Regions from separate parts of the Mediterraneibacter sp. 210702-DFI.3.120 genome, predicted to be linked through region 1. Evidence: riboswitches for the same ligand, from Rfam matches in the RefSeq annotation. Region 1 holds a riboswitch; the other holds the start of a gene.
The links. Region 1 has a riboswitch for lysine ahead of dapA (4-hydroxy-tetrahydrodipicolinate synthase). Riboswitches for the same ligand answer to the same signal wherever they lie in the genome.
Positions count from the first base shown of each region.

Region 2: it holds a riboswitch for lysine, as region 1 does, so the genes downstream of both, LI162_RS05090 (Na+/H+ antiporter NhaC family protein) here and dapA (4-hydroxy-tetrahydrodipicolinate synthase) in region 1, are expected to answer to the same signal.

Region 1 is NZ_JAJCNG010000001.1:18,476-27,280, forward strand. Features, by position in the region: gene LI162_RS00080 (Rpn family recombination-promoting nuclease/putative transposase) at 1-444, opposite strand, end outside; gene LI162_RS00085 (xanthine dehydrogenase family protein molybdopterin-binding subunit) at 732-3,098, opposite strand; gene LI162_RS00090 ((2Fe-2S)-binding protein) at 3,101-3,595, opposite strand; gene LI162_RS00095 (FAD binding domain-containing protein) at 3,597-4,412, opposite strand; lysine riboswitch at 4,749-4,920, shown strand; gene dapA (4-hydroxy-tetrahydrodipicolinate synthase) at 5,120-6,004, shown strand; partial or broken gene LI162_RS15850 (PD-(D/E)XK nuclease domain-containing protein) at 6,083-6,394, opposite strand; tRNA gene LI162_RS00110 (tRNA-Trp) at 6,446-6,516, shown strand; gene LI162_RS00115 (hypothetical protein) at 7,024-7,173, opposite strand; gene LI162_RS00120 (CPBP family intramembrane glutamic endopeptidase) at 7,672-8,697, shown strand.
Region 2 is NZ_JAJCNG010000006.1:110,266-119,070, reverse strand. Features, by position in the region: gene LI162_RS05110 (ABC transporter ATP-binding protein/permease) at 1-1,744, opposite strand, end outside; gene LI162_RS05105 (Hpt domain-containing protein) at 2,053-2,403, opposite strand; gene LI162_RS05100 (pyridoxamine kinase) at 2,428-3,261, opposite strand; gene LI162_RS05095 (phosphoribosylaminoimidazolesuccinocarboxamide synthase) at 3,649-4,524, shown strand; gene LI162_RS05090 (Na+/H+ antiporter NhaC family protein) at 4,643-6,277, opposite strand; lysine riboswitch at 6,418-6,586, opposite strand; gene LI162_RS05085 (hypothetical protein) at 6,745-7,941, opposite strand; gene LI162_RS05080 (7beta-hydroxysteroid dehydrogenase) at 8,130-8,805, opposite strand, start outside.

The DNA of each region.
Region 1 (8,805 bases):
AATCGGTATCAATCGATCTTTTTTTCGAAATCGCGACAGATATTCTCCTGCGGTAAGATGCTCTAACGACTGACCTGCTTTTTTATTCTGCTTTCGTCGGTCATTAAAGTTTTTCCAATTATTCCGAATCTGTGTTTCGTAATCCATTCCATCATAAAGCATTACCTTGTGCGGCATTGCATAATGAACCTTATCCTGTGATTCATTTGCAAGTAACACAAGTGTAGCCTGATTTCGCCATTTCATAATGATATCGCGGTATTTTTTCATGTTTTTTGTTTTCCCGGTCCGATTTTTCACACTAACAGATGAAACAGGATTCACTTCTTCCAAATCCTCTGGCAATATCACCTGCCTTCCACCATAAATCACACCATTAAATAAATTCGCAAATCTTTTCTTCTCACTTAGCCAGATATTCACATTAACATCTGCTTTTCCCATAGACGCTTCCTCCTGGTTTCTTATTCTTTTGTTATTTTGTAACTCATCAAAATGGAATCTCCTGCTGATACAGCCTTGAATATGAGATAAAGTTATCCTTTCGATAACACATTCAGACAAATGAAATATAGAAAATATACGTCTGAGATTTTGATGTGGATTTACTATAGCAGAATAAAATAACAATGTCAACGTAAAAAAGCTATCAACGACGATATTCAACTCCATTCGTTGTTATCGTAGTTGATAGCTTCCTTATTTCACTTCATTCTTCCCCGACTCCAAGTCTAACGCCCAGAAATTCCTCTGTAAATTTTCTCCGCTGTCATCGGCAGTTCTCTAATGATCACTCCTGTCGCGTTCTGGATTGCATTGCTGATTGCCGGTGACGGTGTATTGATTACGATTTCTCCGATAGACTTCGCTCCGAACGGTCCTGTCGGCTCGTAGCTGCTCTCGAACTCAACACGGATTGTTCCGACATCAAGACGAGTCGGGATCTTATACTGCATCAGGGAATTGCTGAAGTTCTTTCCCTTTTCGTTATATACAACATCTTCATACAGTGCCATACCGATTCCCTGTGCGATTCCGCCTTCCACCTGTACACGCGCAAGGTTCGGATTTATAACTGTTCCGCAGTCTACGACTGCTACGTAATCGATCAGTTCAAGTACACCTGTCTCTTTGTCGATCTCAACTTCTGCCATACCAACCATGAATGGCGGTGGAGATACCGGTGAGGAAAATGCTTCACTTGCGGAAAGTGGTGCGTTACTGAAACACATTACATTATTTCCAATCTGACTTCTTGAAATCTGCTTTCCTGTTGCCAGCTCTGTTACATATTCTCCATCGAAATCTACATCTTCCGGCTTGCATCCGAGATACTCTGCTCCACGCTCGCAGATTTTCTTGCGAAGGGATTCACAAGTCTTAACAACTGCCTGTCCTGTTACATAAGTTGTACTGGATGCGTATGAACCACAGTCGTATGGAGAGATATCTGTATCTACTCCGAATACAACAACTTCTTCCGGTTTACATTCAAGACACTCTGCTGCCATCTGGGCAAGGATCGTATCGCATCCTGTTCCCATATCAGTAGCTCCAATGATCAGACTGTAGAATCCGTCATCATTTACTTTGATTTCAACCGCACCTGTATCTACTGCTGAGATTCCAGATCCCTGCATGGACATTGCAACTCCGACGCTGCGTACTTTTCCATTTCCCATATCACGGTATGGATACTTTTCATCCCAGTTGATCATTTCTTTTGCTCTGGCAAGACATCTGTCGAGTGTACAGCTGTTTGTAACTTCGCCATAATAAGCCGGCATCTTATCGCCCTGGCGTACCATGTTCTTCTCACGAAGCACTGTCGGGTCCATTCCGAGAACTTCTGCAAGTTCATTTACAGCTGATTCTACAGCGAACTGTCCCTGTGTTGCTCCGTATCCACGGTAAGCTCCTGCTGACATAACATTTGTATAAACGACATCATATGTAAAGCGAAATGCTTCTGTCTTTCCATAAAGTGGAATGGATTTGTGACCGGAAAGACCTACGGTTGTCGGTCCGTGCTCACCAAATGCTCCAGTGTTGGAAAGTGTATAGAGATCGATTGCTTTAATATTTCCTTCTTTATCCGCTCCCAGACGTACATGAAGTTCCATCTCATGACGCGGTGAAGAAGCGATCAAAGACTCTTCTCTTGTGTAAATGATCTTCGCCGGTTTTCCTGTCTTCCATGTGACAAGTGCCGGATAAACTTCGGAAACTACAGTCTGCTTCGCACCGAATCCTCCACCGATTCTCGGCTTGATCACACGTACTTTGCTCTTCGGAATATCGAGTGCATGAGCAAGGATTCTTCTTGCATGGAACGGAACCTGTGTAGATGAAACGACATTTAATCTTCCGTATGCATCTAAATATGTATAAGTACGGAAAGTCTCCATCATCGCCTGCTGGTTCGCCTTTGTATGATAAACGCGATCGATCACGTGATCACATTTTGCAAGAACTGCTTCTACGTCTCCATCTCCACATACATCATGTGCACAGAGATTTCTCTTGTTGTCTGCGCCAACCGGGCAGAGGCTTCTCCAGTTATCTTCCGGATGCACAAGGATTGGATTATCCTTTGCTGTACGGAAATCAAGTACCGGTTCAAGAACCTCATACTGGATCTTCACAAGCTTCATCGCTTTCTTAACTGCTTCCTCTGAAGTTCCTGCCACGATTGCAGCTGCATCTCCAACGAAACGTACTCTCTGGTCAAGGATCAGACGGTCATACGGACTTGGTTCCGGATAGGTCTGACCAGCCATTGTAAATCTCTTATCCGGACAATCTTTATATGTAAGAACACATTCGATTCCAGGTACAGCCTCAGCACGTGCTGTGTTAATATCCTTAATTAATGCGTGTGCATATGGACTTCTGATCACTTTAACAATCAGACAGTCTGACGGTGCAAGGTCATTTGTATAAACACTTTTTCCTGTAACAAGTGCAGCAGCATCTTTCTTTACGACAGGACGGTTTACAATCTTCAGGGATTCTATAGCTTCTCCTTTTTCCTGATTGCTGTGGACAAATTCCGGTTTCTCAGGAATCAGATTCTGAACTTTATCTATTCTTTCCATTCTTACTCCTCCCCGCCCATTTTCTTTACTGTAATGTTAACTGCTGTATTTCTGACTTCCATATATTTCTGGATTGCACGAAGCTGTCCCATGTATCCTGTACAGCGGCACAGATTTCCTGCCAGATATTCTTTAATTTCTTCTATAGAAGGGCTCTTCAATTCACGGAACATTGCGAGCACGTTCATAATGAATCCAGGGGAACAGAATCCACACTGCTCTGCACCTTCCTGTGCAAGAAATGAGCCGAATTCTGCTGCTTCTTTCTCCACACCCTCAAGTGTTGTCACTTCATGTCCGTCAATGCTTGCTGCAAGAACAGAACATGACAGGCGGGATTTTCCGTCGATCCATACTGTACACAAACCACAGTTTGTTGTCTCGCATCCACATTTCACACTCTTACATCCAAGATCACGCAGAAGATTCAACAGGACTGTATCTGCAGCGATCTCTGTACTTACTTTCTTTCCATTCAGGGTAAACTGTACTTCCATCCTATTTCTCCTCCGCATTATATTCATCTAAAATTGAGCGCATCTCTCTGCGAAGCAGAACCTCCGCAAGGTGCTGTCTGTACTCCGCACTTCCGCGCATGTTGCTTCCATAAGTAAATTCTGCTGCCACACGTTTTGCATACTCTGTGAGCTGCTCGTCTGTAGCATCTTTCGGGATCTCCCACTGCTTTTCAAGCAATGCCGCTTTCATCGGTCTTGCTCCTACCGAAAAGAACCAGGACTCCTGACCTCTGTAAATTCCTGTTACGACAGAACATGTCAGTACCGGGAAATCTGTCTTTGTCTGACGAATTGATTCGTAACGGAATTTTCTCTTGCTCTTTCTGACAATCACAGATACAAGAATATCCTTATCTGCTTTTCTGTTTACAAACTCAGAAAGTCGAACAGTTCCTCCATTATATAATTCCACAAATGTATCCAGTGCCAGTAATGCAGTCAGCACATCAGAAAATCCGTATCTTCCATAGATACTGCCTCCAACTGTTGCCTGATTTCTAAACTGAACTCCAACAATATGACGAAGGCTTTCTGCAATTCCGTCCCCATAGAATTTTCTCAGCCCCTCATGCTCTTCCAGCTGGCGCAGTGTACACATTGCTCCAATGCGGAATACATGGTCTGTCTCCTCAATCTCATTCAAACCAAGTTCCGACATATCAATGATTGTCTTCACTCTTGCATTTCCTAATCTCATCCACATCATGCCGCCCATGATACGACTGTTTCTTGCCTGATTCAGCTCGTAAGCCTCCTCCAGTGTCTTAACTTTCACGTAATTACCGATTGTTAACACAGTAGGTCTCCTTCCTATCCACATACCTTTTCCAAGAATCGCGGTTCTCATCCTCGCAATTTTCTCTTGTTATCTTATGTCGTTTCTTGCGATTGTTTTTCAAAAAACAAACATACAAGCATAAAAAAAGTGCAAATGAAACAGCTTTGTCATTCACACATCTAGCGAATTAATGATATCATATATATAAGAAAAAAGTCAAAAAATCGGTTATACTTTATTATAATCAATTTTTATAAGGTGTACTTATAACCCGGGTACTATAAATAAGAAAGAAATCCAGAAACCATGTTGACATCATTGTACCCTCGGTGTTATTATTTGCTTAAACACGGAAACGTAGATAGAGGTTGCATTTTTCATAAGTAAGGTGACGGATGTGTCAGGAACAGAAGAACTCATCGGAAAGGGAAAGATGCCGAAAGGGTAAGAATCCTGAGTTCTTGTTCTTGGGCATGACGTGAATAGCGGCATGACTGTCATCGCAAGATGGAGAGCTATCTGAATTATACATAATGTATATTTGGGGACGGCGCATCTTGCCGTTTCTTTTATGTTTATTTACAGTTTACGCATTCTTGCATAGATGTATATTAAACAGTTACTGCTCATGGCTATTATAATTATCGTTCACAAGGAACTTATGCGCAATAACCTGCTATGACCAGTAATACTTTGTTTCACCATGTTGAAGGAGGATAAAAAGAATGGCAATTTTTAAAGGCGCAGGTGTAGCGATCGTTACTCCGATGAAAGAGAATCTTGAGGTCAATTATGACAAATTAGATGAGATGTTAGAGGAGCAGATTGCAGGCGGAACAGATGCGATCGTCATCTGTGGAACAACAGGTGAATCCGCTACTATGACAGAGGAAGAACATGCAGCAACAACCCGTTTTGCAATTGAGCGTGTGAACCACCGTATCCCGGTCATCGCCGGAACAGGTTCTAATTGTACAAGAACAGCGATCCAGTTGTCCAAAGAAGCTCAGGAAGATGGAGCTGACGGACTTCTGCTCGTTACACCATATTATAATAAAGCAACACAGAACGGACTGATTGCTCATTACACAGCTATTTGTAATGAAGTAAATATTCCGGCGATTCTGTACAATGTACCAAGCCGTACAGGATGTGGACTTCAGCCACAGACAGTTGCAACACTTGTGAAAGATGTTGAGAACATCGTAGGTATTAAAGAAGCATCTGGAAATATCAGCACAGTTGCACAGATCATGCATCTTTGTGATGGCAACGTTGATCTTTACTCAGGAAATGATGATCAGGTTGTACCGCTTCTCGCACTTGGCGGAATCGGAGTTATCTCCGTTCTCTCCAACGTAGCTCCGGCTTACGTGCATGACATGTGCTACAAATTCTTCTCAGGAGATATCGCAGGTAGCCGCAAGATGCAGTTAGATGCACTTCCACTGGTTGATGCTCTCTTCTGTGAAGTGAACCCGATCCCGGTTAAGGCTGCTCTTAACATGATGGGAAAAGAAGTTGGAACTCTTAGAGCACCTCTGACAGAGATGGAAGATGCACATAAAGAAGTTCTGAAAAAAGCAATGATGGATCTTGGAATTCTGTAAGAGAACAAAGAAAGGAAGAAGTGATTTTGAGGTCGCTTCTTCCTTTTTTATAATTGCCTGATCCGGCGTTTCTCTTGGTATTAACATCACATCATATCGCCCGTAACCGCTTTCTCTGTTGGACTTTACTTCATAACGATCTCTTAATTCTACCAAAAGTCCCAGAACGAATCCATGATAGAAACGCTCCGGCTGACTTTTTCCTGACGTATGTCTTCCTGTATCAAAACTGCTGAATGTAGCTAGTGCAACTTCATTCATATAAGTATTCATCTCTTTCACATTCCCCCAAAGCATCGCTTTGATAAATGCGTTATAATTTGATTCAGAATTAGAGAACCATCCTTGAAACATTTCTTGAATTTTCTTTATTTTTTTCTTGACATTCATCACTCCATAAGGTATACTTAACAAGTCGCTTGAGTTAAGCGACAACTGAATAGGGGATTGGTCAAATGGTATGATAGGGGTCTCCAAAACCTTTGGTGGGAGTTCGATTCTCTCATCCCCTGTATTAAAAAGCCTTAGAAACCGCGTAAAATCGCTGTTTTAAGGCTTTTTCTTTTTTTCCAAAAAGCAAAGGTAATCAAAAAGGTAATCAACCGCATGTTCGAAACATCTGAAGAAGGAGGAAATCTTGCACAAATGCGTCTCATATGGTACCAAAAAGACCTACTTTGCTAAAAATTTAATTATTTTAAATGATATTTTAAAGATACAAATAAAAAGAAATGCCTTAGCAGATTAATTCATATTCACATAAACATGAAGAATACTGTTAGGGCATTTCTTTTTTATCCAGATATTAACACAAGGGTATCAAAATACAATAAAACAAAGTTGATTGATCTATTCTTAAAAATAGCCACTTTCCCTCAAAACATCTATAATTCTCTTTTCCTCTATTAAGTAGATACCTTATATGAGTCTTATACAACTAATAACAAGAAATAATTGAAGAATATCCAACTCTTTAAAAAAGAGGATTTTTATTGAACATGCTAGATTTTAGATTAGAGTTATAAAATATTATTATCTTTATCATTTTTAATAATCTTGTAAGCTTCCAAAATTCCTTGCTTTACTGCAGATTTAATAATAAATACTAGTAACGGAATTATAAAAAAAATAATGATTAAAGCAATAAATAGTATCATTTGTAAATCCATAGAAAACTCCATTTCTAATAACTATAGTAAGTGTTTCAAATTTATCAGATTTATTCTAGTATAACATACTATTAATGAATGTAAAGAAAAATATTCCTAAGAACAACCTTTAATGGTCATAGTACCGTTAGTTCTTTTTCCTGCTTTTTGATGTCGTTCTCTTTTCAAAATAATATTCCCCTTTCCGTCATGACTACTCTGCAGATATAACGGAAAGCTGCGTCTACTCAAGTAGTAAGCCATTAAAAATCTGTTGATTGATACAAGTTCGAGGGAATGGGGAGCGAAATCCCCATCAAGATTGCCAGGTATCCTGATTTCCAAAAGGAAATTAGAGTTACTCAAGGGCGCATCTTGCCCTTGTTTAATAAAAGATTCGTTATGCTTTGCAGTAAATCAATGTTTTAAGTTTTCTCCAATTTGGAGAATAACCTGTGCCTAAGTGTCTAAAGTATGATATCATGTAAGTAACAAATTAGAAGTTACAAGGAAGGAATTATGAAATTTATGCAAACAGAGAAAAAACAGCTTTTGATCTATGTGATTATAGCATACGGTATCACATATGTAATGGGACTTCTGATGTGGTATGGCTATGGAAAAGGTCTTGATCTCAGCGCTTTTCCAAATGCGCAGATGCTGTATCCAGCAGCAGGTGTGATGATGGCTTATTTAATTACCAAAAAAGGAGATAAAAATCTTCCAACGGCTTTTTACATATTCTTTGTAGCTCTCACGGCGGTGCTGGTTGTCTGCACGGCGGCTTCTGTTCTGGCTCCCCAAAATAGAGATCTGATGAGCATGCCATATTCTCAGTGGGCACCGATCATGGAGTACGTTATAATAGGTGGCAGCGTTATTTTCTGGATTCTTCTTCTGCAATCCGGTAAAGAAAAGCGCAGATCCTATGGACTGAACAGCGAACATTGGAATATATCTATTCGTATGATCCTGTTGTTTATTGGATTATATCTTCTCAGATTTGTGATTGCCTGTGCTCTGAGCGGCCAGCTTTCTGAATTTGGCAAAATAATGGCAAATCCTACTACCTGGATCATATTTTTTACTGTTTTGGTAAACTTTTTCCTGTCAGTAGTGGCATTCTTTGGAGAAGAATACGGATGGAGATATTATCTTCAGCCTCTTCTTCAGAAAAAATTTGGACTAAAAGGCGGCGTAATCCTTTTGGGCTGTGTGTGGGCTGTATGGCATCTGCCAATAGACTTCTTCTATTACACTACGCCGGATATGGGGCTGGCGGCTCTGGCAAGCCAGTTTATTACCTGTATTTCACTGGGGATTTTTATGGCATATACTTATATGAAAACCCAGAATATCTGGGTTCCGATAATTATTCATTTTCTGAACAATAATATGGTGGTAGTTTTTTCAGGAACGTACTCTGCGGATGTACTTCAGAATCAGCAAATCCACTGGGGAGATATTCCTGTGGCACTGGTAATGAATCTGCTGATCTTTGGATGGGTGATCTTTCTGAAGTCATTTAAGGAGAAAAAAGCATAATATTGAATTCATTCAAATCATTTAGAACAATTTGCAGGAGTACCGGCATTTTTAGGAATAGTTATTTAAATTTCATGTATTGCAGATTGGATGATATTTGCAAAAATT
Region 2 (8,805 bases), on a different contig from region 1:
TTCCCGGACTCAGAGAGGAGGCTTTCGCATCTTCAGCGGGTTTCACAATTCCAACCACGGTAAGATCTTCCCCATTCGCTACAAGTGATTTCATATAATCTTCATTATCCGTCTTATCTTTCCAGACCTGATACTGACTATCATATTCATAATACTCAGAACTGTTCACAAGCTTGAACTTTGTTCCGATAATATCATCATAAGAATAGGTTCCCAGATCATCCGGTGTAGTAACATTTTCCTCTTTCATAAAGGACTGGATCATCTCATCAAGCTCCAGCGGATCACGAAGTCCCAATGTATAAAGCATAAAATCACTCATTCTGCCATTCGAAGTCAGAACCACAACACATTCATTATATTTTTCTGGCCAATGACCCTTTTCCACTTCATACTGATTTTCATAAAGTTTACTGCTCTCCGGCATCTCATAAAAAACATCTGTACTCATCATAGATGACATCATACTATTCGTACTTATAGAAGAACCCAATCCCATAGCAGAAAAGGATTGATCTGGATTCACCTGACGGATACTGTCTTTATTTTCTTTATAAATCTGCGGAGAAACGCTGTACTTATATTCTATAGCATTCGTATATTGTTCCACTCCACTCTTGCCAGTATCAAGATACTTCTTCAAAGCACCAAGGTCATTTGAATCCATTGTGGAAAACATATTCGTCACCATCTGAATTACTTTAACCTGATCCTTTGACTTTTTCTTTGTATCTGACTTCTCTTTGTCTGTTTTTTTATCATCCGCAGAAGCACTGTCCATCCCGACCATCATGGATGTCAGATCAAAGCCTGTACTTTGTATCTGCAGCGGATATTCTGAAAGTGTCTCTTCCTCTACGTTCTGAATATATTGATTCACACCTGTAGATAGAGACAGAATTAATGCAATTCCGATAATTCCGATTGAACCTGCAAATGAAGTCAGAAGCGTTCGTGCCTTCTTTGTCTTCAGATTGTTAAAGCTCAAAGCTAATGCTGTCAGAAATGACATCGAGGATTTTCCCATATTCCTGTGTTCTGCCGCTCCCATCGTCGTTTCATCTACTTCAAACGGATCTGTATCTGAACGGATCACACCATCTTTTAATGTAACGATTCTTGTCGCATACTGCTCTGCAAGCTCCGGATTATGTGTAACCATAACAACCAGACGGTCTTTCGCTACTTCCTGAAGAAGATCCATGACCTGCACACTTGTATCACTGTCCAGTGCACCTGTCGGTTCATCTGCAAGCAGGATATCCGGATCATTCACTAATGCCCGGGCAATCGCAACACGCTGCATCTGTCCTCCGGACATCTGACTTGGGCGCTTGTGAAGCTGCGCACCTAATCCAACCTTTTCAAGCGCTTCTGTCGCACGTTTCCTTCTCTCAGACTTGCCAATCCCCGAAATCGTAAGTGCCAGTTCAACATTTGCCAGAACAGTCTGATGCGGAATCAGATTATAACTCTGGAAAACAAATCCTATCGTATGATTACGATAAGAATCCCAGTCTCTGTCTTTATATTTCTTCGTTGATATTCCATTGATGATCAGGTCTCCGCTGTCATACCGATCCAAACCGCCAATGATATTCAGAAGCGTTGTCTTTCCCGAACCACTCGGTCCCAGAATAGCAACAAATTCATTATCTCTGAGATTCAGACTGACATCATCCAATGCTTTCTGTATCAGATTACCTGTTCGATATTCCTTGCAAATATGTTGTATCTGAAGCATGCCTTCTCTCCTTTTCCAATCACTATTCAGCCATTATTTTACTATTCTACACCCTGCTTGGATGAATTGTCATTCACTTTATAAGGATTTTTCTTGATTTCTATACATTTTTTCCATAATGTGGTTAGATAGTATGTAATACACGAGAGCATTGAAGGAATTTATCATGAAAACATATAAAAAACCTGTTATTTCCGTTGATACAGGCCTTGCTGAAGGAGTATACGCTGCAAGTGGTGCAACTATAAAAACTGCCAGCAGATAAATTTCTACTGGCAGGAAAAATTTATATTTTTTCAATTGTCTTCTTAACATAATCCTTTAATTGCTTCTATTGTTCGGGTATATTCTCGTTCTACTTCTTCAAACATCTCTGTAGTGTTTTCTTTGATTTCTTTGTCTCGAAGCTCTTCTGTTAATGCTGAGCTGACCTCGAATAACTTTGTAAATCCAAGATTCATGCACACGCCTTTCAATGTATGTGCACTTCGGAATGCGAGTTCTGCATCCTGATTTTCAAGTCCTTCTTTTAATCCCTGGAAACTTGTATCATCCAAAAACTTCAATACAAATTTACGGACCAGTGTTTCACTTCCAAGTCTTCTCATCACATCATCATAGTTACTATCCATTACTTCATAGCATTCTTCTAAATTCATTTTTGTTTACTCCTTAATTTTCTTTTATTTCAATAGTCCCATTAATTCTTCAAAACAGACACCATCCGTCAACGGAATTTCCATTTCAATTGACTTTTGTATGCACTTCTTTATAAATGCGGATGCCTTTCGGACAGATTTTGTAAATTCCACTCCATTAACTGCATCTGCTGCAATGATTGCAGAGAAAATATCTCCCGTACCACATCTGGAATGTCCTACTTTATGTGTACGGATCATCTCGTATCCTTTGCTTTTTTCATAGCACAGGTTGGACACATACGTTTTCTGTGGAATTCCTGTAATCACAACTTTTTCTGGTCCGGTCTGCACAATCTGTTCTGCCATCTTTGCCAGCTCTCTCGTTGTCCACCGTTCCTTATATGGTGTTCCTGTCAGGATACATGCCTCTGTCACATTTGGAACAACTACATCCGCATAGCGGACTAATTGAATCATCTGTCTGCACATTTCTTCCGTATAAGTCGAATATGCCTCCCCATTGTCCCCCATCACCGGATCGATCACAGCCACTGTATTCTCGTCTCTAAAATACTGGATAAACTCACTGACAATCCGAATCTGTTCTGCTGATCCCAAAAACCCAGTACAAATTCCTTCGAACTTCAGATCCAGCTTCTTCCATTGTCCAATATATGCTTCCATATTTGATGTATAATCTGTAAAATAATAATCTTCATATGCGGTATGATTTGAAAAAATCGAGGTAGGCACTGCACAACACTGCACTTTCAGCATTGAAATAATCGGCATCTGTACCGCAATTGAGCATCTGCCAAAGCCTGTAAAGTCATTGATCAGCGCAATTTTTTTCTGTTGATTATGATTCTGCATCATTCTATTCCCTCGTTTCTTCTATATAAATAGATATACCAATTTAATTTAATTACAATATGTCATAGATGTCAATATTTCTTTTTACTATTTTCTTTCACCTTCTGTGTAACTGCCTTTTCTACTATAATAATTTCTTATTAAATAATATCTGATTTGTTTATGATACCTCAAAAACATTCTGTTTTTTTTACTTTTCACTCAACGTATTCCACAATCACTCTCTTTATTTTTCCGTTGTTTTTATACAAAAAACACAATTTTCCACTTTTTCCCTTCTTCAATGATTTTTCACACCTCTCTTCCCACGTTTTCAGCCCGCTTGACAGTTTCCCCTAAAAAGTGTACGGTTACGTTGTAAATTCTAAGAAAATTCTATGAGGTGAAAAAATGCAGGAATTAAAACCAATCAAAGAAGGTAAAGTTCGTGAAATTTATGATAATGGAGACAGCTTAATCATGGTTGCTACAGACCGCATCAGCTGCTTTGACGTGATTCTCAACAATGAAGTTACAAAGAAAGGAACTGTCCTGACTCAGATGTCCAAATTCTGGTTTGATCTGACAGAAGACATTCTTCCTAACCACATGCTCTCTGTTGATGTAAAAGATATGCCGGAGTTCTTCCAGCAGGAAAAATATGATGGAAAATCTATGATGTGTAAGAAACTCGAAATGCTTCCGATCGAGTGTATCGTTCGTGGTTATATCACTGGAAGTGGCTGGGAAAGCTATAAAGAAAACGGAACTGTTTGTGGAATCACACTTCCGGAAGGATTAAAGGAATCTGACAAACTTCCTGAACCAATCTATACGCCTTCCACAAAGGCTGAAATCGGAGATCACGATGAGAACATTTCATTCGAGCAGAGCGTTGATCACCTTGAAAAATATTATCCTGGAAGAGGACGTGAACTCGCTGAGAAACTTCGCGACAACACAATTGCTCTCTATAAGAAATGTGCCGAATATGCTCTGAGCAAAGGTATCATTATTGCAGATACAAAATTTGAGTTCGGACTTGATGAAAATGGAAATATGGTAATTGGAGATGAGATGCTCACTCCTGACAGTTCCCGTTTCTGGCCTGCTGACGGTTATGAAGCCGGACATGGACAGCCATCTTTTGACAAACAGTTTGCCCGTGACTGGCTGAAAGCAAATCCGGACAACGACTGGACACTTCCACAGGAAATTGTAGATAAGACGATTGAGAAATACCTTCAGGCATATAAGATGCTGACAGGAAAAGATCTGGATAAATAAGATTTCATAAAACAAACAGGGACGAAATGAACCGCTTAACAAGCTTTTCATTTCGTCCTTTTTTACTACATTTCTGTAAAAAGAAAACGAGGATCAACTCCTCGCTTTCTTCTGGTTTTTAGTTTGTTGTTTTCACCCTACCTGTGTGATCTTTTGTGATTGCTTTGATTGCAAGCAGAACTCCAATCTGCAGAGCAATTCCGATCACGAGACAGATGACTGCATTCTGCAAGATACCTGCGATCACATATGTAATACAGGAAACTGCTGCTACAGTCATTGCATATGGAAGCTGCGTGGATACATGATTTACATGATTACACTGCGCTCCTGCGGATGCCATGATTGTTGTATCTGAAATAGGTGAACAATGATCTCCGCAAACTGCTCCGGCCATACAAGCTGAGATTGAGATGATCATCATTGTCTCGTTCGTACCCTGGAATACTGCAACTACGATTGGAATCAGAATTCCGAATGTTCCCCAGGAAGTACCTGTTGCAAATGCAAGGAAACATCCTACAAGGAAGATGATTGCTGGGAGAAGGTTCATCAATCCGCCTGCTGCTGAATTCATTACAGAAGCTACGAACGGAGCTGCTCCGAGACTGTCTGTCATTGCTTTCAGAGTCCATGCGAATGTAAGAATCAGGATAGCCGGAACCATTGCCTTAAATCCTTCCGGAATGCAAGCCATAGAATCCGAAAAACGAAGAACTTTTCTTACTGCATAAAAAACAATTGTGATCACCATTGCAAAGAAACTTCCAAGCATCAGTCCAACCGATGCATCACTTCCGGAGAAAGCCTCTACAAAGCCTGTTCCTGAGAAGAACCCACCAGAATAAATCATACCAATGACACAGCATACAATAAGTGACAGAATCGGGAATACAAGATCGATTACTTTTCCTTTATTGTAAATCGCATTTTCGGATGTATTTTCAAATGGTCTGTCTCCTGTTGTAAAAAGATCCCCTTCAATCGCATTTTTCTCATGCGCCTTCATCGGACCATAATCCTCTTTTGCAAGAACCAGTGTTACCATCATTATAACTGTAAGAATTGCATAATAGTTATATGGGATTGCACGAATAAAAATTGAAAATCCATCCTCCCCTTTAACAAATCCTGTTACTGCTGCTGCCCAGGAAGAAATTGGTGCAATAATGCAGATTGGCGCTGCTGTAGCATCGATCAGATATGCGAGTTTCGCACGGGATACATTGTGGCTGTCTGTTACCGGACGCATAACGCTCCCAACTGTAAGGCAGTTAAAATAATCATCAATAAAAATCAGCACTCCAAGTGCGATTGTTGCAAGCTGTGCACCCGCTCTTGTCTTGATATGCTCTTTCGCCCAGCGTCCGAATGCTGCAGAACCACCGGCTTTATTCATCATACATACCATAACACCAAGAATTACCAGAAATACTAGAATACCCATATTGTAAGAATCTGTAAGTACTCCCACTACTCCATCCTGAAATACATGTAAAATTGTAGCTTCCGGTTTAAATCCTGACCAAAATGCACCTCCGATCAAAATTCCAACGAATAAGGAGCTGTAAACTTCCTTTGTAATAAGTGCCAGTACGATTGCAACGACCGGCGGCACCAGAGACCAGATTGTTGCATAGAGCTGAGGTACATACTCGGCAGATGTATCTGCGGCAAATACTGTTGTTGAACTACAGCACAGAATGAGCAGAGACATCAGAAACACATACCCCATTTTTCTTTTGTTTCTCATTTCCTTTTTTCCTTTCCTGTAAACTTATGTTTGTTAAGTTTGTGTGTAAGCATAGTGGGTTTTGCCTGGGATTCTCTAAACGCAAAAAATGCCATAGGCACTCTCTGCTGGTGAGTCACCCATGGCATAATAATTCTAGCGTCATCGATAGCTCTCCACACCTGTGACAGTCCGGCGTATCTTCTACATCCGGCCCAGGAATCATATCTGGGAATATCATTCCTTCGGCGGCTTCTCCTTTCTCTCACTGACAGTCTTCCCAAGACTCTCGTCAGCGGGTACTCATATCACCGCGCCTCTATCAAACGTTACTATATTATCACATTCTATTTAAAAAAGCCAGACTTATTTTATAATAGTTTTCATTTTTATATTTCTACATTTTTATTAAACTCCTATTAAATAAAGTAATAGCTGTCAATACTCTCATATCAACAGCTATCACTTTCGTTTCCTACACTATAAAATTAGTTTGTTCGAAATCCGCTCAGTACATGATATATTCCCGTCTTTGAAGGCATCCCTGCAAATCCTTCCTGATTTTCCAACAATAACATCGTTCCGTCTGTTGAAATATAAATACGATAATCTTCTGACCAGTTAACAGGATTTTCTCCCTCATAATACCATTCACCACCTGTCCGCGTACTTTGTATAGACAAATAAGGATGTCCATCCTGCTGCGTACATGACCAGGTTCCTTCATAAATTTCATAAATGATATCACTATAGTCTTCTATTCCGTATTCTTTCTCACTCCAGGAAATACGTGCATATCCGTTGTCTAATAATTCTACAAAATAATCTCCAAATATATCACTATTATACTCATCTACTCCGAATTCCCAACAGCTGCCTATCAGATCTGCTTCCTGTATGTTCTCATGTACATCTCCATACCAATCTGTAAAACGACTTGCATCACATGCTTTATAGTCTGTAAAATCCTTTGCCTGCTCTACATTATTCTCCGTTGTTGGCAGCCAGACATGTCCATCTGTTCCCATCATCGGCACCCAGTCAGCCTGATATCCGGCTTCTGTTCCCATAGATACCATAGTTCCACCAATACCTTCGTTCTCCCCATTACACATTACCAGGAACGGTTCGCCTGTCTCAGACTGATATAAACTCTCCACAATCTCCGATATCCCTGTGTCATAATTCAATTCCATTCGACCTACACTAACCGGATCCTCGCCACTTCGAGGTACAATGCAGAAAAGCTCCGCCGGACCATGTCCACAGATTCGATCCGTACCGATTTCTTTAATAAATGTCATTTTACTTAACAGGTCAGGATACTTCTTTTCAATCCATTCCTGCACATGATCAACATAATCCGCCTCAACATATCCCAGGTATGCTACTGCAAATTGCTGTAATGTGCCATCCATACTCTTTCGTAGATTCGCAAGAGACTCCTCTGGACTGATAGGCTTATCTGTATCTGTTGTTTCAGGCTTTTTCCCCGAATCCGGTTTCTTTGTTTTCTTCTGTTTCTTTGATTCCGCATCCTCCTTTTCTTCTTTCGAATCACCCAGCCTTATCTGCCCTAATCCCGGTATGTCAATTTTTATCTGACAGCCCGTCAAGGTAAACATAAGCAGCAGACAAATCATTCCTGTTACAATTCGTCTAATTCTCTTTTTCATAGTTCTCATAAAAAGTTTCCTCCTATCCGTTCTAAACAATTATTGGAAACTCCTATTCCTTAACTTTATCTTACCATATCGTTATCATTAAAGATACTTAAAGTTATATATTTCCCATAAACAAAATAGCTGCTTCCCCTACTCAGAGAAACAGCTACTATAATCACTGAAAGATGATTCATCTAAAATCTGATTTTTTAGTTGTTAGAATAGAATGAACCCATATAACGGATATATTCATCATCTGTTTTATTTGCCTGCCAATTATGAACATTTGCTTTATTGTGCTCACCTGCAATAACAGAAAGAGATTTTCCAAGATTGTCAAATGCTTCCTCTACACAAGCTTCCGGTGTCATAGCTGTCTTCATAACAGCTTCTCCTGCTGGACCGCCTGGAAGATTGCTTAACAAACTTGGTGTAATTGTTGTTCCTAACGTAATAACCTCAACGTCTACATTTGTACTCTCACATTCTGCTGCCACAGCTTCTGTCAGTTTCTTAATGTAAGATTTTCCTGCACCATACTGTGCGTTATATGGTGAACTACTGATTGCTGTCAAAGAAGACACATTGATTACAGCTCCACGATCCTGCTTTGCAAAGATTCCCATGTAATGATAGAAACATTTCAAGAATGTCATAACATTAACATTGATCATCTGCTCATGCTTCTCCCATGGAGTATCCTGCAATTTTCCAAATGTATGGAAACATGCAACATAACTCATGAATCCCATATCAAGGTCTTTTGTTGCTTCAAAAATCTTGTCAGTACAGTCGGACTGTGCAAAATCTGCACGGATAACCATGTGATCCACACCATATGTTTCGCTGATACTCTTTCCAAGCTCCTGAAGTTTCTCTTCTCTT